One region of the Streptomyces sp. NPDC014995 genome, then DNA from elsewhere that is predicted to be linked to it. Evidence: riboswitches for the same ligand, from Rfam matches in the RefSeq annotation. Region 1 holds a riboswitch; the other holds the start of a gene.
The links. Region 1 has a riboswitch for S-adenosylmethionine ahead of ACF1A1_RS02140 (aminotransferase class V-fold PLP-dependent enzyme). Riboswitches for the same ligand answer to the same signal wherever they lie in the genome.
Positions count from the first base shown of each region.

Region 2: it holds a riboswitch for S-adenosylmethionine, as region 1 does, so the genes downstream of both, thrC (threonine synthase) here and ACF1A1_RS02140 (aminotransferase class V-fold PLP-dependent enzyme) in region 1, are expected to answer to the same signal.

Region 1 is NZ_JBIBVX010000001.1:466,628-473,268, reverse strand. Features, by position in the region: gene ACF1A1_RS02150 (cytochrome bc complex cytochrome b subunit) at 1-588, shown strand, start outside; gene trpD (anthranilate phosphoribosyltransferase) at 730-1,794, shown strand; SAM riboswitch class IV at 1,870-1,986, shown strand; gene ACF1A1_RS02140 (aminotransferase class V-fold PLP-dependent enzyme) at 2,185-3,546, shown strand; gene ACF1A1_RS02135 (Lrp/AsnC family transcriptional regulator) at 3,581-3,862, opposite strand; gene ACF1A1_RS02130 (rhomboid family intramembrane serine protease) at 3,859-4,593, opposite strand; gene ACF1A1_RS02125 (hypothetical protein) at 4,766-5,005, shown strand; gene ACF1A1_RS02120 (NYN domain-containing protein) at 5,043-6,386, shown strand; gene ACF1A1_RS02115 (NlpC/P60 family protein) at 6,598-6,641, shown strand, end outside.
Region 2 is NZ_JBIBVX010000012.1:185,206-191,846, forward strand. Features, by position in the region: gene groL (chaperonin GroEL) at 1-877, opposite strand, end outside; gene ACF1A1_RS24310 (cold-shock protein) at 1,250-1,453, opposite strand; gene ACF1A1_RS24315 (MoaD/ThiS family protein) at 1,906-2,181, opposite strand; gene thrC (threonine synthase) at 2,296-3,609, opposite strand; SAM riboswitch class I at 3,628-3,797, opposite strand; gene ACF1A1_RS24325 (glucosyl-3-phosphoglycerate synthase) at 3,967-4,938, shown strand; gene ACF1A1_RS24330 (trehalose-6-phosphate synthase) at 5,032-6,459, shown strand; gene otsB (trehalose-phosphatase) at 6,447-6,641, opposite strand, start outside.

The DNA of each region.
Region 1 (6,641 bases):
GGTGTGATCGCGCTCTACCCGTTCATCGAGTCGTGGATCACCGGCGACAAGCGCGAGCACCACATCCTGGACCGGCCGCGCAACGCCCCGACCCGTACGGCCTTCGGTGTCGCCTGGGTCACCGGCTACATGATCATGCTGATCGGCGGTGGCAACGACATCGTCGCCACCCACTTCCACCTGTCGATCAACGCGGTCACCTGGTTCGTCCGGATCGGCTTCTTCGCCGGACCGGTCCTGGCCTTCGTCATCACCAAGCGGATCTGCCTCGGCCTCCAGCGCCGCGACAAGGACAAGGTGCTGCACGGTCGCGAGACCGGCACCATCAAGCGCCTGCCGCACGGTGAGTACATCGAGGTCCACGAGCCGCTCAGCCAGGAGGCGCTCTACACGCTGACCGCGCACGAGCAGTACGCGCCGGCCGAGATCGGCCCCACGGTCGACGAGAACGGCGTCGAGCGGAAGGTGAAGCGCTCCGAGAAGGTCCGCGCCAAGCTGAGCGAGGCGTACTACGGCGAGGAGAGCCAGATCGCCAAGCCGACCGTCGAGGAGTACAGGGAGATCACGAGCGGCCACGGCCACCACTGATCACTGCGTCGCCACGCAACCGACGAAGGGCCCCGTCCGGTGTTCGGACGGGGCCCTTCGCCGTGCCCCGTGGCTGGATAGGGTGGACCCGTTGAGACGCGTGTCCCGTAGAGCGGGACCGGACTGACCCAGGAGCGGCTTATGAGCGCTGTGACCCCCGCTGGAGGCGACACCGCGGCGGGCCGTTCCTGGCCCGAGGTGCTGAACGCCCTGCTGTACGGCCGCGACCAGAGCGCCGACGCGACGGCCTGGGCGATGGACCGGATCATGCGGGGCGAGGCCACCGACGCGCAGATCGCCGGGTTCGTGGTCGCCCTGCGCGCCAAGGGCGAGACCGTCGAGGAGATCAACGGGCTCGTGCGGACCATGTACGAGCACGCGAACGTGATCGAGGTGTCGGGCCGCACGGTCGACATCGTCGGCACCGGCGGCGACGGCGCGAAGACGGTGAACATCTCCACGATGTCGGCGCTCGTGGTGGCGGGCACGGGCGCCAAGGTCGTCAAGCACGGCAACCGCGCGGCCTCGTCGGCGTCGGGCTCCTCCGACGTCCTGGAGAAGCTCGGCGTCAACCTGGACCTGACTCCGCGGCGGGTGGCCGAGGTCGCCGAGGAGGCCGGCATCACCTTCTGCTTCGCCATCAAGTTCCACCCGGCGCTGCGTCACGCGGGCGCCGCCCGCGGCCAGTTGGGCATCCGGACGGTGTTCAACGCCCTCGGCCCGCTGACCAACCCGGCCAAGGTACGGGCCCAGGCGGTCGGGGTCGCGGACCCGCGCATGGCCCCGATCATCGCGGGCGTCTTCGCCGAGCGCGGCAACTCCTCGCTGGTGTTCCGCGGCGACGACGGCCTAGACGAGCTGACGACGACGTCCACCTCCCACGTCTGGGTCGTCCGCGACGGCAAGGTCACCGAGGAGACCTTCGACCCGCGGGACGTCGGCATCGAGCCGGTGCCGGTGGAGGCCCTGCGCGGTGGCGACCCGTCGTACAACGCCGAGGTCGCCCGCCGCCTCCTCGACGGCGAGACGGGCCCGGTGCGCGACGCGGTCCTGCTGAACTCGGCGGCCGCCCTGGTCGCCCTGGACCCGACGGGCGCACCGCTCGCCGAGCAGCTCCGCGCCGGCATGGACAAGGCGGCGGAGTCCATCGACTCCCGGGCGGCCAAGCGGGCGCTGGAGCGCTGGGTGGCGGCCAGCAACGCGTAACGGAGCCCGATACGCGGTCCCGGGATCCGGACACGAGTTGCGGGACCGCGATCACCTCACGTACGTTCTTGTCCAGGTCATGAGTGACAGTCATGAGGCCCCGGCCGACTGTCCGGCAACCCTCCGTCCGTGGCGGGGTGCCCCGGGTGAAGACCAGGCCGTAGGCAGCGAGGTCTACGGCAAGCGCGGACCCCTCGCACGATTCCGCATGATGTGAGGGCAGGGGTCCTGGTCGTCGAGGAGCCTCCCGTGAGCAAGCGAATGCGATAGGGCCGCAGAGCCCCGCCTCCGCATCCCCCTTTTCTCTTTTCCTCCGTGCCGTTGATGCGTCCGCGTCGTCGACGCGCTGTCCGGCACGGTGATTCCGCCTGCCTTCACGGGAGTTCAGCCATGTCCGTCTCCACCGCCGCCGTCACCCCGTCCGTCTGTGCCCCGCTGCCCGTCCTGGGCCGGGATGTCACCGTCCCGCTCGTCACGGGCGGCGAGGTCACCTACGCCGCCCTCGACTACGCGGCCAGCGCCCCCGCCCTCCAGCGCGTCTGGGACGACGTGGCGGCCTACGCCCCCTACTACGGCAGCGTCCACCGCGGCGCCGGCTACCTCTCGCAGCTCTCCACGGACCTCTTCGAGAACGCGCGGAAGACGGTCGCCGAGTTCCTGGACTGCCGCGCCGACGACCAGGTGGTCTTCACCCGCTCCACCACCGACTCGCTGAACCTCCTCGCCGCCGCGCTCCCCGCCGGTTGCCAGGTCTTCGTCTTCGAGACCGAGCACCACGCCTCGCTGCTGCCGTGGAAGGACGCCCGGGTCACCTACCTCGACGCCCCGCGCACCCCGCGCCGGGCCGTCGAGACCCTGGAGCGGGCCCTGGCCGACCGTGACCCGTACGGCCCGGCGCTGGTCTGCGTGACCGGCGCCTCGAACGTCACCGGCGAGCTGTGGCCCGTACGCGAACTGGCCGCCGCCGCCCACGCCCACGGTGCCCGCATCGTCCTGGACGCGGCCCAACTGGCCCCGCACCACCCGGTGTCGGTGCGGGACCTCGACGTCGACTGGGTCGCCTTCTCCGGGCACAAGCTGTACGCCCCGTTCGGCTCCGGCGTCCTGGCCGGCCGCGCGGACTGGCTGCGGGAGGCCGACCCCTACCTCGCCGGCGGCGGCGCCAGCCGCAGGGTCACGCGGCGTGAGGACGGGGGAGTGGACGTGGAGTGGCACGACAGCGCCGCCCGGCACGAGGCGGGTTCCCCAAACGTCATCGGCGCCTACTCCATCGCCTCCGCGTGCAAGGCGCTGACGGAGGCGGGCTTCGACACGCTGGTCGCCCGGGAGCAGTACCTGATCGAGAAGGTGCGGGCGGGTCTGGCCGGGGTTCCCGAGGTGCGCGTCCTGTCCCTCTTCGGCGACGACGCCCCCCGGGTGGGCGTCATCTCCTTCGTCGTCGAGGGCTGGAACAGCTCCCACTTCGCCGCCGCCCTCTCCGCCGAGTACGGCATCGGCGTCCGCGACGGCCTCTTCTGCGCCCACCCGCTGGTGCGCACCCTGCTGGGCAGCGACCCTCAGACGCAGGGCGAGTGCGGTGCCCCGGAGGCCGCCCCCGGCGAGAAGTCCCTCAACGCCATCCGCGTGAGCTTCGGCGCGGGCACCCCCGACGAGCACGTGGAGCGTTTCGTGGGCGCGGTGAGGGAACTGGTGCGGGACGGCGCCGCATGGCAGTACCGCACGGAGGACGGACGCTGCGTCCCGGCGGTCTGAGGGACCTTCTTCGCCGGAGGCGGTGTCCGGACGGTCAGGAGTCCAGACCGATCGCGAACGCCGCCTCCAGGTCGTGCTGGGAGTACGTACGGAACGCGACGTGCGTGTCGGTGGCCTCGACACCCGGAATCTTGCTGATCCGCCCCGGGATGACCTCGGCCAGGTCCTCGTGCCGCTTGACCCGGACCATGGCGATCAGGTCGTACGTGCCCGTGACCGAGAAGACCTCGCTGACACTCTCCAGCCCGGCGATCGACTCCGCGATCTCGGGAATCCGGTCCACGCTGGTCTTGATGAGGACGATCGCGGTGATCACGGCTGGTTCTCTCCCTCGGGGGCCGGAGCTGGGGCGGGCTTCACTCTAGTCGTCCCGTTGAACCGGGCCCACGCGAAGACGAAGCCCAGCCCGAAGCCCACCAGGTGCGCCAGGTACGCCACCCCCGGCCGCTGCGTGGCCTGCCCCGCCGCCACCCACTGAAGGGCCGCCCAGAAGGGCAGCACGACCCATGCCGGGAAGCGCAGCGGCAGGAAGAAGAGGAACGGCAGGAGACTGGTCACCCGCGCCCGGGGGAACAGGTACAGGAACGCGCCGAGGACCGCCGAGATCGCCCCGGAGGCGCCGACCAGGGACTGCTCGGAATCGGCGTTGGCGGCGGCGTAGCCCAGCAGGGCCAGGTAGCCGCAGCCGAGGTGGAAGAGCGTGAACTGGACATGGCCCATCCGGTGCTCGGTCATCGCCCCGAAGACGTAGAGGAAGAGCATGTTGCCCAGCAGGTGCACCCAGCTGCCGTGGACGAACAGGGCCGTCGCGGGGGTGAGGGCGGAGCGCGCCGAGCCCTCGAACAAGTCGGCCGGGATCACCCCCCACCGGTGGAAATAGGCGCGCTGGGCGGCGAGCAGCTCCGCGTCGGTGCCGTACGTCGGGTTCAGGCCCGAGGCGGGGCCGATCACGAAGACCAGGCAGCACAGGGCGATCAGTCCGTACGTCACCGGCGCCGACGGCCGCCGGATCACCCTGCTCACGGTCCCGCTCCAGTGGCTGATCATGAACACAGAGCATGACGTAACGGGACGCACTCGCCCGGACCGCCTCGCCGCCGTGGACGGACGGGCGACGACTACCCGCCAGGCCGTAGGGTTACGAGCCACATGGACCGGGGAGCCCTTGGGCGCGCCCCGGCGCCGGAAGACCGACACTAGAAGGAAGCGGACAGTCACGATGACGGTTCCCCTGCCGACCGCCACGACGCGGTGGCGCTGCACGCTCTGCGGCAACCTCACCCGGTTCGACGTGACGCGCTCGTCGAAGGTGGTCGAGTACGTCCACCTCGATCTCGCCGGAGAACCGAAGGTCGAGGAGCGCGAGGTGGTCAGTGAGACCATCGAGTCGGTGCGGTGCCGTTGGTGCAACGCCGTGGATCAGGTGGAACTCGTGGACAGGCCGGGCGCCGGCTCCTGACGGGAGCGGGCCCCGTACAGCTAGTGGGGTGTGACGGATGGTGGAGAGCGCAGGCGGGGGGCCGGGCGACGGCGCCGCTGAGGTGCTCGACCGTCCGCTGCCCGACGGTGTGCGCCGCCGGGTCGTCCAGATCGTCTCGGACGGCTTCGGCGGGCTGACCGTCGGGGAACTGCCCGCCCAGTTGCGGCAGTACGCCCGGTTCGCCCCCAATCGGCGGGCCAAGTTCGCGGGCAACGCGATGGCGGCCGCGCTGGAGACGGATCCGCTCTTCCGGCAGCGCATCGGCGAGAAGTTCAGAGAGGTCCAGCCGGAGCTGGCCGGCGCCCTCGACTCCGGCTCGCCGCCCCCGGCCGCGGACCCGCTCGATGTGGCGGCCGCGGCCTACGTGCTGCGGCCCACCGGCTGGGTCAAGCTGGTGACCGCGGCCGGCGAGGAGGCGCAGCGGGCCGATGCCGAGCGCGCCGACGAGGAGAGCCGCGCGGAGCTGGAGCGGCTGCGCGAGCAGCTCTCCCAGGCCCGGGAGCAGACCCGGGCCGAGACCGAACGGCTGCGGGTCGAGCTGGAGGCCGCCAAGAAGGAAGCGGAATCGCTCCACCGCAAGCTGCGTTCGGCGCTCAGCGACGTCAAGCGCGGTGAGGCCGCGCTGCGCAAGGCGCAGGGCGAGATGGAGGCCGTACGCGCCGAGGGGCAGGCGCAGCTGTCCGCCGCCGAGAGCGAGACGCGGCGGCTGAAGGCGCGGCTGGGGGAGGCGGAGGCCGCCCTGGAGGCCGCCCGGCGGGCGGCGCGCGAGGGGCGCAGCGTCGAGGACATGCGGGTGCGGCTGCTGCTGGACACCGTGCTGGACGCGGCCCAGGGGCTGCGCCGCGAACTGGCGTTGCCGCCCGTGTCGGTCCGTCCGGCGGAGACCGTGGACGCGGTCGAACCGGGACGAATGACCCCGAAGGACATCGCGGCGCGGGCCCTGTCCGAGAACGACCCAGCGATTCTGGACCAGTTGCTCGCCCTGCCGCAGGCGCATCTCGTCGTCGACGGCTACAACGTCACCAAGACCGGCTATCCGCAGATGCCGCTCGAGAAGCAGCGGCTGCGGCTGCTCGGGCAGCTCTCGCAGCTCGCCGCGCAGACCGGCGCCGAGGTCACCTGTGTCTTCGACGGGGCCGAACTGGCCGCGCCGGTGCTGCTCGCGCCGCCGCGCGGGGTGCGGGTGCTGTTCTCCAAGGCGGGTGTCACCGCCGACGAGCTGATCCGTCAGCTGGTGCGGGCCGAGCCGCCCGGCCGGCCGGTCATCGTCGCCTCCACCGACCGTGAGGTGGCCGATGGGGTCGCCAGGGCGGGGGCGCGACCTGTCGCTTCTGCGGTGCTCCTCAAGCGACTGACCTGAAGGTCAACGTAAAGGCTCAATGCCCGAATTGGCGGGATCGTCACGCAACGTAGCGTCAACCTCCCCTCACTCGATGTGGGTTGGGCGTAAAGAATGCGTTGCGTCACCGACTTTTTTGGTGCGAGGATTTGAACTGATCACAGGATGGTCACTAGGGTCTGCCATCGAACCTCCGCACGAGTGATCACTCAGAAGAAGGAGCTCGTCCTCCGTGGCGTCCCACCGTCGACCCAAGCAGCCGAGCCGGACACGCGT
Region 2 (6,641 bases), on a different contig from region 1:
GGATGGCGATGTCGTTCAGCATGGCCTTGCGACGGTCACCGAAGCCCGGGGCCTTGACCGCGACGGACTTGAAGGTGCCGCGGATCTTGTTGACGACCAGGGTCGACAGGGCCTCGCCCTCGACGTCCTCGGCGATGATCAGCAGCGGCTTGCCCGACTGCATGACCTTCTCCAGGAGCGGGAGCAGGTCCTTGACGTTGGAGATCTTGGAGTTCGCGATCAGGATGTACGGGTCGTCGAGGACGGCCTCCATACGCTCCATGTCGGTCGCGAAGTACGCCGAGATGTAGCCCTTGTCGAAGCGCATACCCTCGGTGAGCTCCAGCTCCAGACCGAAGGTCTGGGACTCCTCGACGGTGATGACGCCTTCCTTGCCGACCTTGTCCATGGCCTCGGCGATGAGCTCGCCGATCTGGGTGTCGGCGGCGGAGATGGAGGCCGTGGAGGCGATCTGCTCCTTGGTCTCGACGTCCTTCGCCTGCTCCAGCAGGGCGGCGGAGACGGCCTCGACGGCCTTCTCGATACCGCGCTTCAGGGCCATCGGGTTGGCGCCGGCGGCGACGTTGCGCAGACCCTCGCGGACCAGCGCCTGGGCGAGAACGGTCGCGGTGGTCGTACCGTCACCGGCGACGTCGTCCGTCTTCTTGGCGACTTCCTTGACCAGCTCGGCGCCGATCTTCTCGTACGGGTCCTCGAGCTCGATCTCCTTGGCGATGGAGACACCGTCGTTGGTGATCGTGGGGGCGCCCCACTTCTTCTCGAGGACGACGTTGCGGCCCTTGGGGCCGAGGGTCACCTTGACGGCGTCCGCGAGCTGGTTCATGCCGCGCTCGAGGCCGCGCCGCGCCTCCTCGTCGAACGCGATGATCTTGGCCATGTGAAGTGGTCCCTCCAGGACTGGGGGTGATTCCTTCGGACCGCGCCCGCGCCCGCGACGGACGGCTCGCACGCCTCGTGGTTCCTTGCCCCACCCGGCCTGCGGGCCTCACCGACCCGGTCCTTCGTTGTCACTCTCACCTTCAGAGTGCTAACGCCAATGATTAGCACTCGCCCCTGCCGAGTGCAAGCGCCTCGGGGGAAGCCGGGCGGCTCTCAGCCGCCCGCGAACACCCCCGGGCGAACGGAGGGAAGGCGTACGCGGCACACGGAAGGGGGGCGCCACACCCCGCCGGAGCGGCACGGACGGCGCGGCCGGGCAGCACGAAGGGCCCGCATCCCCGTCGGGATGCGGGCCCTTCGCTGAAAATGTTCAGGCGGTGACGCGAACCATGTCGGCCTGCGGGCCCTTCTGGCCCTGCGAGATCTCGAACTCGACCCGCTGGCCCTCTTCCAGGGTGCGGTAGCCGTCCATCTGAATCGCGCTGTAGTGGACGAAGACGTCCGCACCACCGTCGACCGCGATGAAGCCGTACCCCTTCTCCGCGTTGAACCACTTGACGGTGCCCTGAGCCATGCCTAACTCCCCTATTACTGGCCCTTGCACAGATCCACACTTCGCGGACCCGGGTCAGACCTCACCCCCCAGTTGGTTGGGGGCGTGCGCCGGAACGCGTCGACCGCGGCCGAATGTATCTGTCCAACTGCCCTCTGCAACAGGTCAATCGGACGAGAATTCTGGACGTCGACGGTCCGGAATATGGTGAGAATTCGCCCGGATTCAGGGCAAGTCGGGCCCCACAAAGGGAACGAAAGGCGCAAAATACCTGCACACTTTGGCTACTTCTCATCGCATGCGAAGCCGGAACTCATATGCGTTCGGCATGCGAAAGGCGGCGCGTTCCCCAACTGTACCGCGCTCAATCACACTGAATTGCCCCCTCCGCTTCTCTTACGGAGGGGGCAATTCGATGAACTCTCGGTAATCACTGTTACCGACGGTTACTACCGGCGGGTACTGACCGCGGGTCAGCCGCCCGCGACGGCCGGAATGATCGAGACGCCGGCGCCGTCCGGGGTCGCCGTCTCCAGCCCCTGCTCGAAGCGGACGTCGTCGTCGTTCACGTACACGTTGACGAACCGGCGCAGCTTGCCCTGGTCGTCCAGCACGCGCGCGGCGATACCGGTGTGGTTCTTCTCCAGGTCGGCGATGACCTCGGCGAGGGTCGCACCCTCCGCCGGGACCTCGGCCCGGCCGCCCGTGTAGGTGCGGAGGATGGTGGGGATGCGGACGGTGACGCTCATGACGGGTGACCTCCGGTCGGGTGAACGGCCTCAGGGGCGCGTGGGCTGTGTCGACGTGCGGCTCGGCCGCGTGGCGCTACCAGCCCCACCGGCCCGCGGGCGGACGACGATCTGTTACGCGAGACCAGCCTCGCGGAACGACTCCAGGTTCGGACGAATCGTCGCCGTGAGCCCGGTACCCGCCACCGCGTCCAGCGTCTTGAGACCGTCACCGGTGTTGAGGACCACCGTCGTCCTGGTCGGGTCGAGGAGACCGTTCTCGATCAGCTTGCGGGTCACACCGACCGTCACGCCACCCGCCGTCTCGGCGAAGATGCCCTCGGTCCGGGCCAGCACCTTGATCGCGTCAACGATCTGCTCGTCGGTCACGTCCTCCACCGCGCCGCCCGTGCGGCGCGCGATGTCGAGGACGTACGGACCGTCGGCCGGGTTGCCGATGGCGAGGGACTTGGCGATGGTGTCCGGCTTCTGCGGGCGGACGACGTCGTGGCCGGCCTTGTAGGCGACGGACACCGGCGAGCAGCCCTCGGCCTGCGCACCGAAGATCTTGTACGGCTTGTCCTCGACCAGCCCGAGCTTGATCAGCTCCTGAAGCCCCTTGTCGATCTTCGTGAGCTGCGAGCCGGAGGCGATGGGCACCACCAGCTGGTCCGGGAGCCGCCAGCCGAGCTGCTCGCAGATCTCGTACGCCAGCGTCTTGGAGCCCTCGGCGTAGTACGGCCGCAGGTTGACGTTGACGAAGCCCCAGCCCTCGCCCGCCGAGTCGCCGATGAGCTCGGAGCAGAAGCGGTTGACGTCGTCGTAGTTGCCCTCGATGCCGACGAGCTCGCCGCCGTAGACCGCGGCCATGACGACCTTGCCCTGCTCCAGGTCGTGCGGGATGAACACGCAGGAGCGGAAGCCGGCGCGGGCGGCGGCGGCACCGACGGCACCGGCGAGGTTGCCGGTGGAGGAGCAGGAGAGGGTGGTGAAGCCGAAGGCGCGGGCGGCCTCCAGGGCCTGGGCGACCACACGGTCCTTGAAGGAGTGCGTCGGGTTGCCGGAGTCGTCCTTGACGAAGAGCTTTCCGGGGTCGACGCCCAGCTCGCGCGCCAGGTTGTCGGCCTTGACCAGCTTGGTCCAGCCCGGGTTGATGTTGGGCTTGTCCGCCACGTCGGCCGGGACGGGCAGCAGCGGAGCGTAGCGCCAGATGTTCGCGGGGCCCGCCTCGATGCGCTTGCGCAGCTCCTCCGTCTCGTAGGAGGAGAAGTCGTACGCGATCTCGAGGGGACCGAAACACTCCTCGCAGGCGAAGACCGGGCCGAGGGGCACGCGGTGGCCGCACTCGCGGCAGCTCAGGGCCGCGGCGGGTCCGAGGTCGACGGTCGCGGAGTCGGCGGTGACGTTCGCGGTGCTGTCCGTGGTGCTTGCAACTGTCTGCGCAGCCATGTGAGGCGAGGCCCTTTCTCCTCATCTTCCTCACGGCGCATCTCGCCGTGAGACGGATTTGGCACCTTCCCTAGCCGGGAGCCTCGCGGAGCGATCGTGAACTGCCTGCGGCAGCGATCGGTACGAGACCGGCTGGAGGGTTGCCGGGGCTTCATCGGGCCGTATCCCTCTGCCCCTCTGGATGAGCGGTATGTGGTTGTGAACGCCGAAGACCCCGGACATGCGATGGTCATCCGCGTTGTTCAAGACTGTAACCGAAGGCCAGGACAGTTGAGAGAGTCGTCCGAACCGCGAGATGGATCACACGGTGACCCCTCGGGCACCTGGTGTGATCACGACAGTGAGGAGCCGCAGACCGTGCTGGAAGAAGTCGAGCGCTGGCTTGCCACCCGCTCCTGGTCCGTGACCGATCGCCCGCTCCACAGGATCCTGGCCGCCAAACGCGCCTCGGGCCGGACGGTGTCCGTCGTGCTGCCCGCGCTGAACGAGGAGGAGACGGTCGGCGACATCGTCGCGGTCATCCGTCACGACCTCATGCGGCAGGTCCCGCTCGTCGACGAGATCGTGGTCGTCGACTCGGGATCGACCGACCGCACGTCACAGGTCGCGGCGGCGGCCGGGGCCCGTGTCGTCCACCGGGACACGATCCTCCCCCGCATACCGGCCGTGCCCGGCAAGGGCGAGGTCCTGTGGCGCTCCCTGCTGGTCACCTCCGGGGACATCGTCTGTTTCGTCGACGCCGACCTGAAGGAGTTCTCCTCCGACTTCGTCTCGGGCATCGTGGGCCCGCTGCTCACCGACCCGGACGTCGACCTGGTCAAGGCCATGTACGACCGTCCGCTGGGCACCGAGTCGCATGCGCTCGCCCCCGGCGGGACGGCCGGCCAGGGCGGCCGGGTGACGGAGCTGATGGCCCGCCCGCTGCTCAACATGCACTGGCCGCAGCTGGCCGGATTCGTGCAGCCGCTGGGCGGCGAGTACGCGGCCCGCCGCAGCCTGCTGGAACAGCTGCCCTTCCCCGTCGGCTACGGCGTGGAGCTGGGCATGCTGGTCGACGCCCTGCACCTGGTGGGCCTCGACGCCATGGCCCAGGTGGACGTCGGCGTGCGCAGGCACCGCCACCAGGACGGGCAGGCGCTCGGCCGGATGGCGGCGGCCATCTACCGCACGGCCCAGCTCCGGCTGGCCCGCGGGCACCTCGTCCGTCCCGCCCTCACCCAGTTCGAGCGGGGTACGGACGGCTTCGAGCCGCGCACCTACTCGGTGGACACGGAGGAACGGCCGCCGATGGCGGAGATCGCGGAGTACGCGGCACGCAAGGTCGCGTGACACCGGGCCGCGGGCGTATACGGCTGGACACGGCCCCTCCACGCAGCGCGACCGTACGTTTGAGCGGATCCGGACCGGGCTAGGTTGTGGCGTATGGCTTCCACGGACGGTGCTGCTGCTCAGGGTGCTCAGGTGCTGGTCGCGTCCAACCGCGGCCCGGTCTCGTACGCGGTCGGTGAGGACGGCTCGCTGCACGCCAGGCGCGGCGGCGGCGGGCTGGTCTCCGGCCTGTCGGCGATCGGCCCCGACGCGGGCGCCCTCTGGGTCTGCTCGGCACTGACCGAGGGCGACCGGGAGGCGGTCCGGCGCGGGGTCGGCGAGGCGGGCGTGCGCATGCTGCCCATCCCTGCGGACGTGCACGCCGACGCGTACAACGGCATCGCCAACTCGGTGCTGTGGTTCATCCACCACCTGCTGTACCAGACCCCGACGGAGCCGGTCTTCGACGCGGAGTTCCGGCGCGAGTGGGCCTCGTACGAGACGTACAACCGCGCCTTCGCCGAGGCGCTGGCGGAGGAGGCGGCCGAGGGGGCGGCGGTCCTCGTGCAGGACTACCACCTGTGCCTCGTGCCCGGGATGCTGCGCGAGCTGCGCCCGGACCTGCGCATCGGCCACTTCTCGCACACGCCGTGGGCGCCGGTGGACTACTTCGGCCTGCTCCCCGACGACATCCGCGCCCAGCTGCTGCGGGGCATGCTCGGCGCGGACCGCCTGGGCTTCCTGACCCGCCGCTGGGCGGACGCGTTCACCGCGTGCTGCACGGAGTTCACGGGCGGCCTGGGAAGGACGGAGGTCGGTGTGCACGGCCTCGGCGCGGACGCCGACTTCCTGCGCGCCCGCTCCCACGAGCCGGACGTCGAGGAACGCCTTCCGGCCCTGCGCGAGGAGATCGGCACGGCGCCCGACGGCAGCGCCCGCAGGGCGATCGTCCGGGTCGACCGCACCGAGCTGTCGAAGAACATCGTGCGCGGCCTGCTGGCGTACGAGCAGTTCCTCGACGACCACCCCGAGTGGCGTGAGCGGGTCGTGCACGTCGCCTTCGCCTACCCCTCCCGCCAGGACCTCGCCGTCTACCGCGACTACACCGCCGAGGTGCAGCGGGTGGCGGTGGAGATCAACGAGCGGTTCGGCACCCCGGACTGGACCCCGGTCGTCCTGCACGTGAAGGACGACTTCGCGCGCTCCCTCGCCGCGTACCGCCTCGCCGACGTGGCCCTGGTCAACCCCATCCGGGACGGCATGAACCTCGTCGCGAAGGAGGTGCCGGTCGTCTCCGACCGGGGCTGCGCGCTGGTGCTGTCCCGGGAGGCGGGCGCCTACTGGGAGCTGGGCGACGACGCGATCGTGGTGAACCCGTACGACGTGCTGGAGACCGCGCGCGCCCTGCACGAGGCGCTGTCCATGGGTCCGGAGGAGCGGGCCGAGCGCACCAAACGACTGGTGGCGTCCGCGACCGCGCTGCCTCCGGCCCAGTGGTTCCTGGAGCAGTTGCAGGCGCTGAGGGAGATTCAGCCGAGCTGATCCGCCAGCGCCCGCAGCAGCCGTACGACGCCGGCCGGACCGTCGACGACGAGGTCGGCGCGGTCGGCGAGTTCCGTCACCTCCGCGCTGCCGCTGGCCACGAGCAGGCCGGGGACGCCGTCGGAGCGGAGCTTCTCGACGGCGGCGAAGGCGGGGAGGTCACCGAGGTCGTCGCCGGCGTA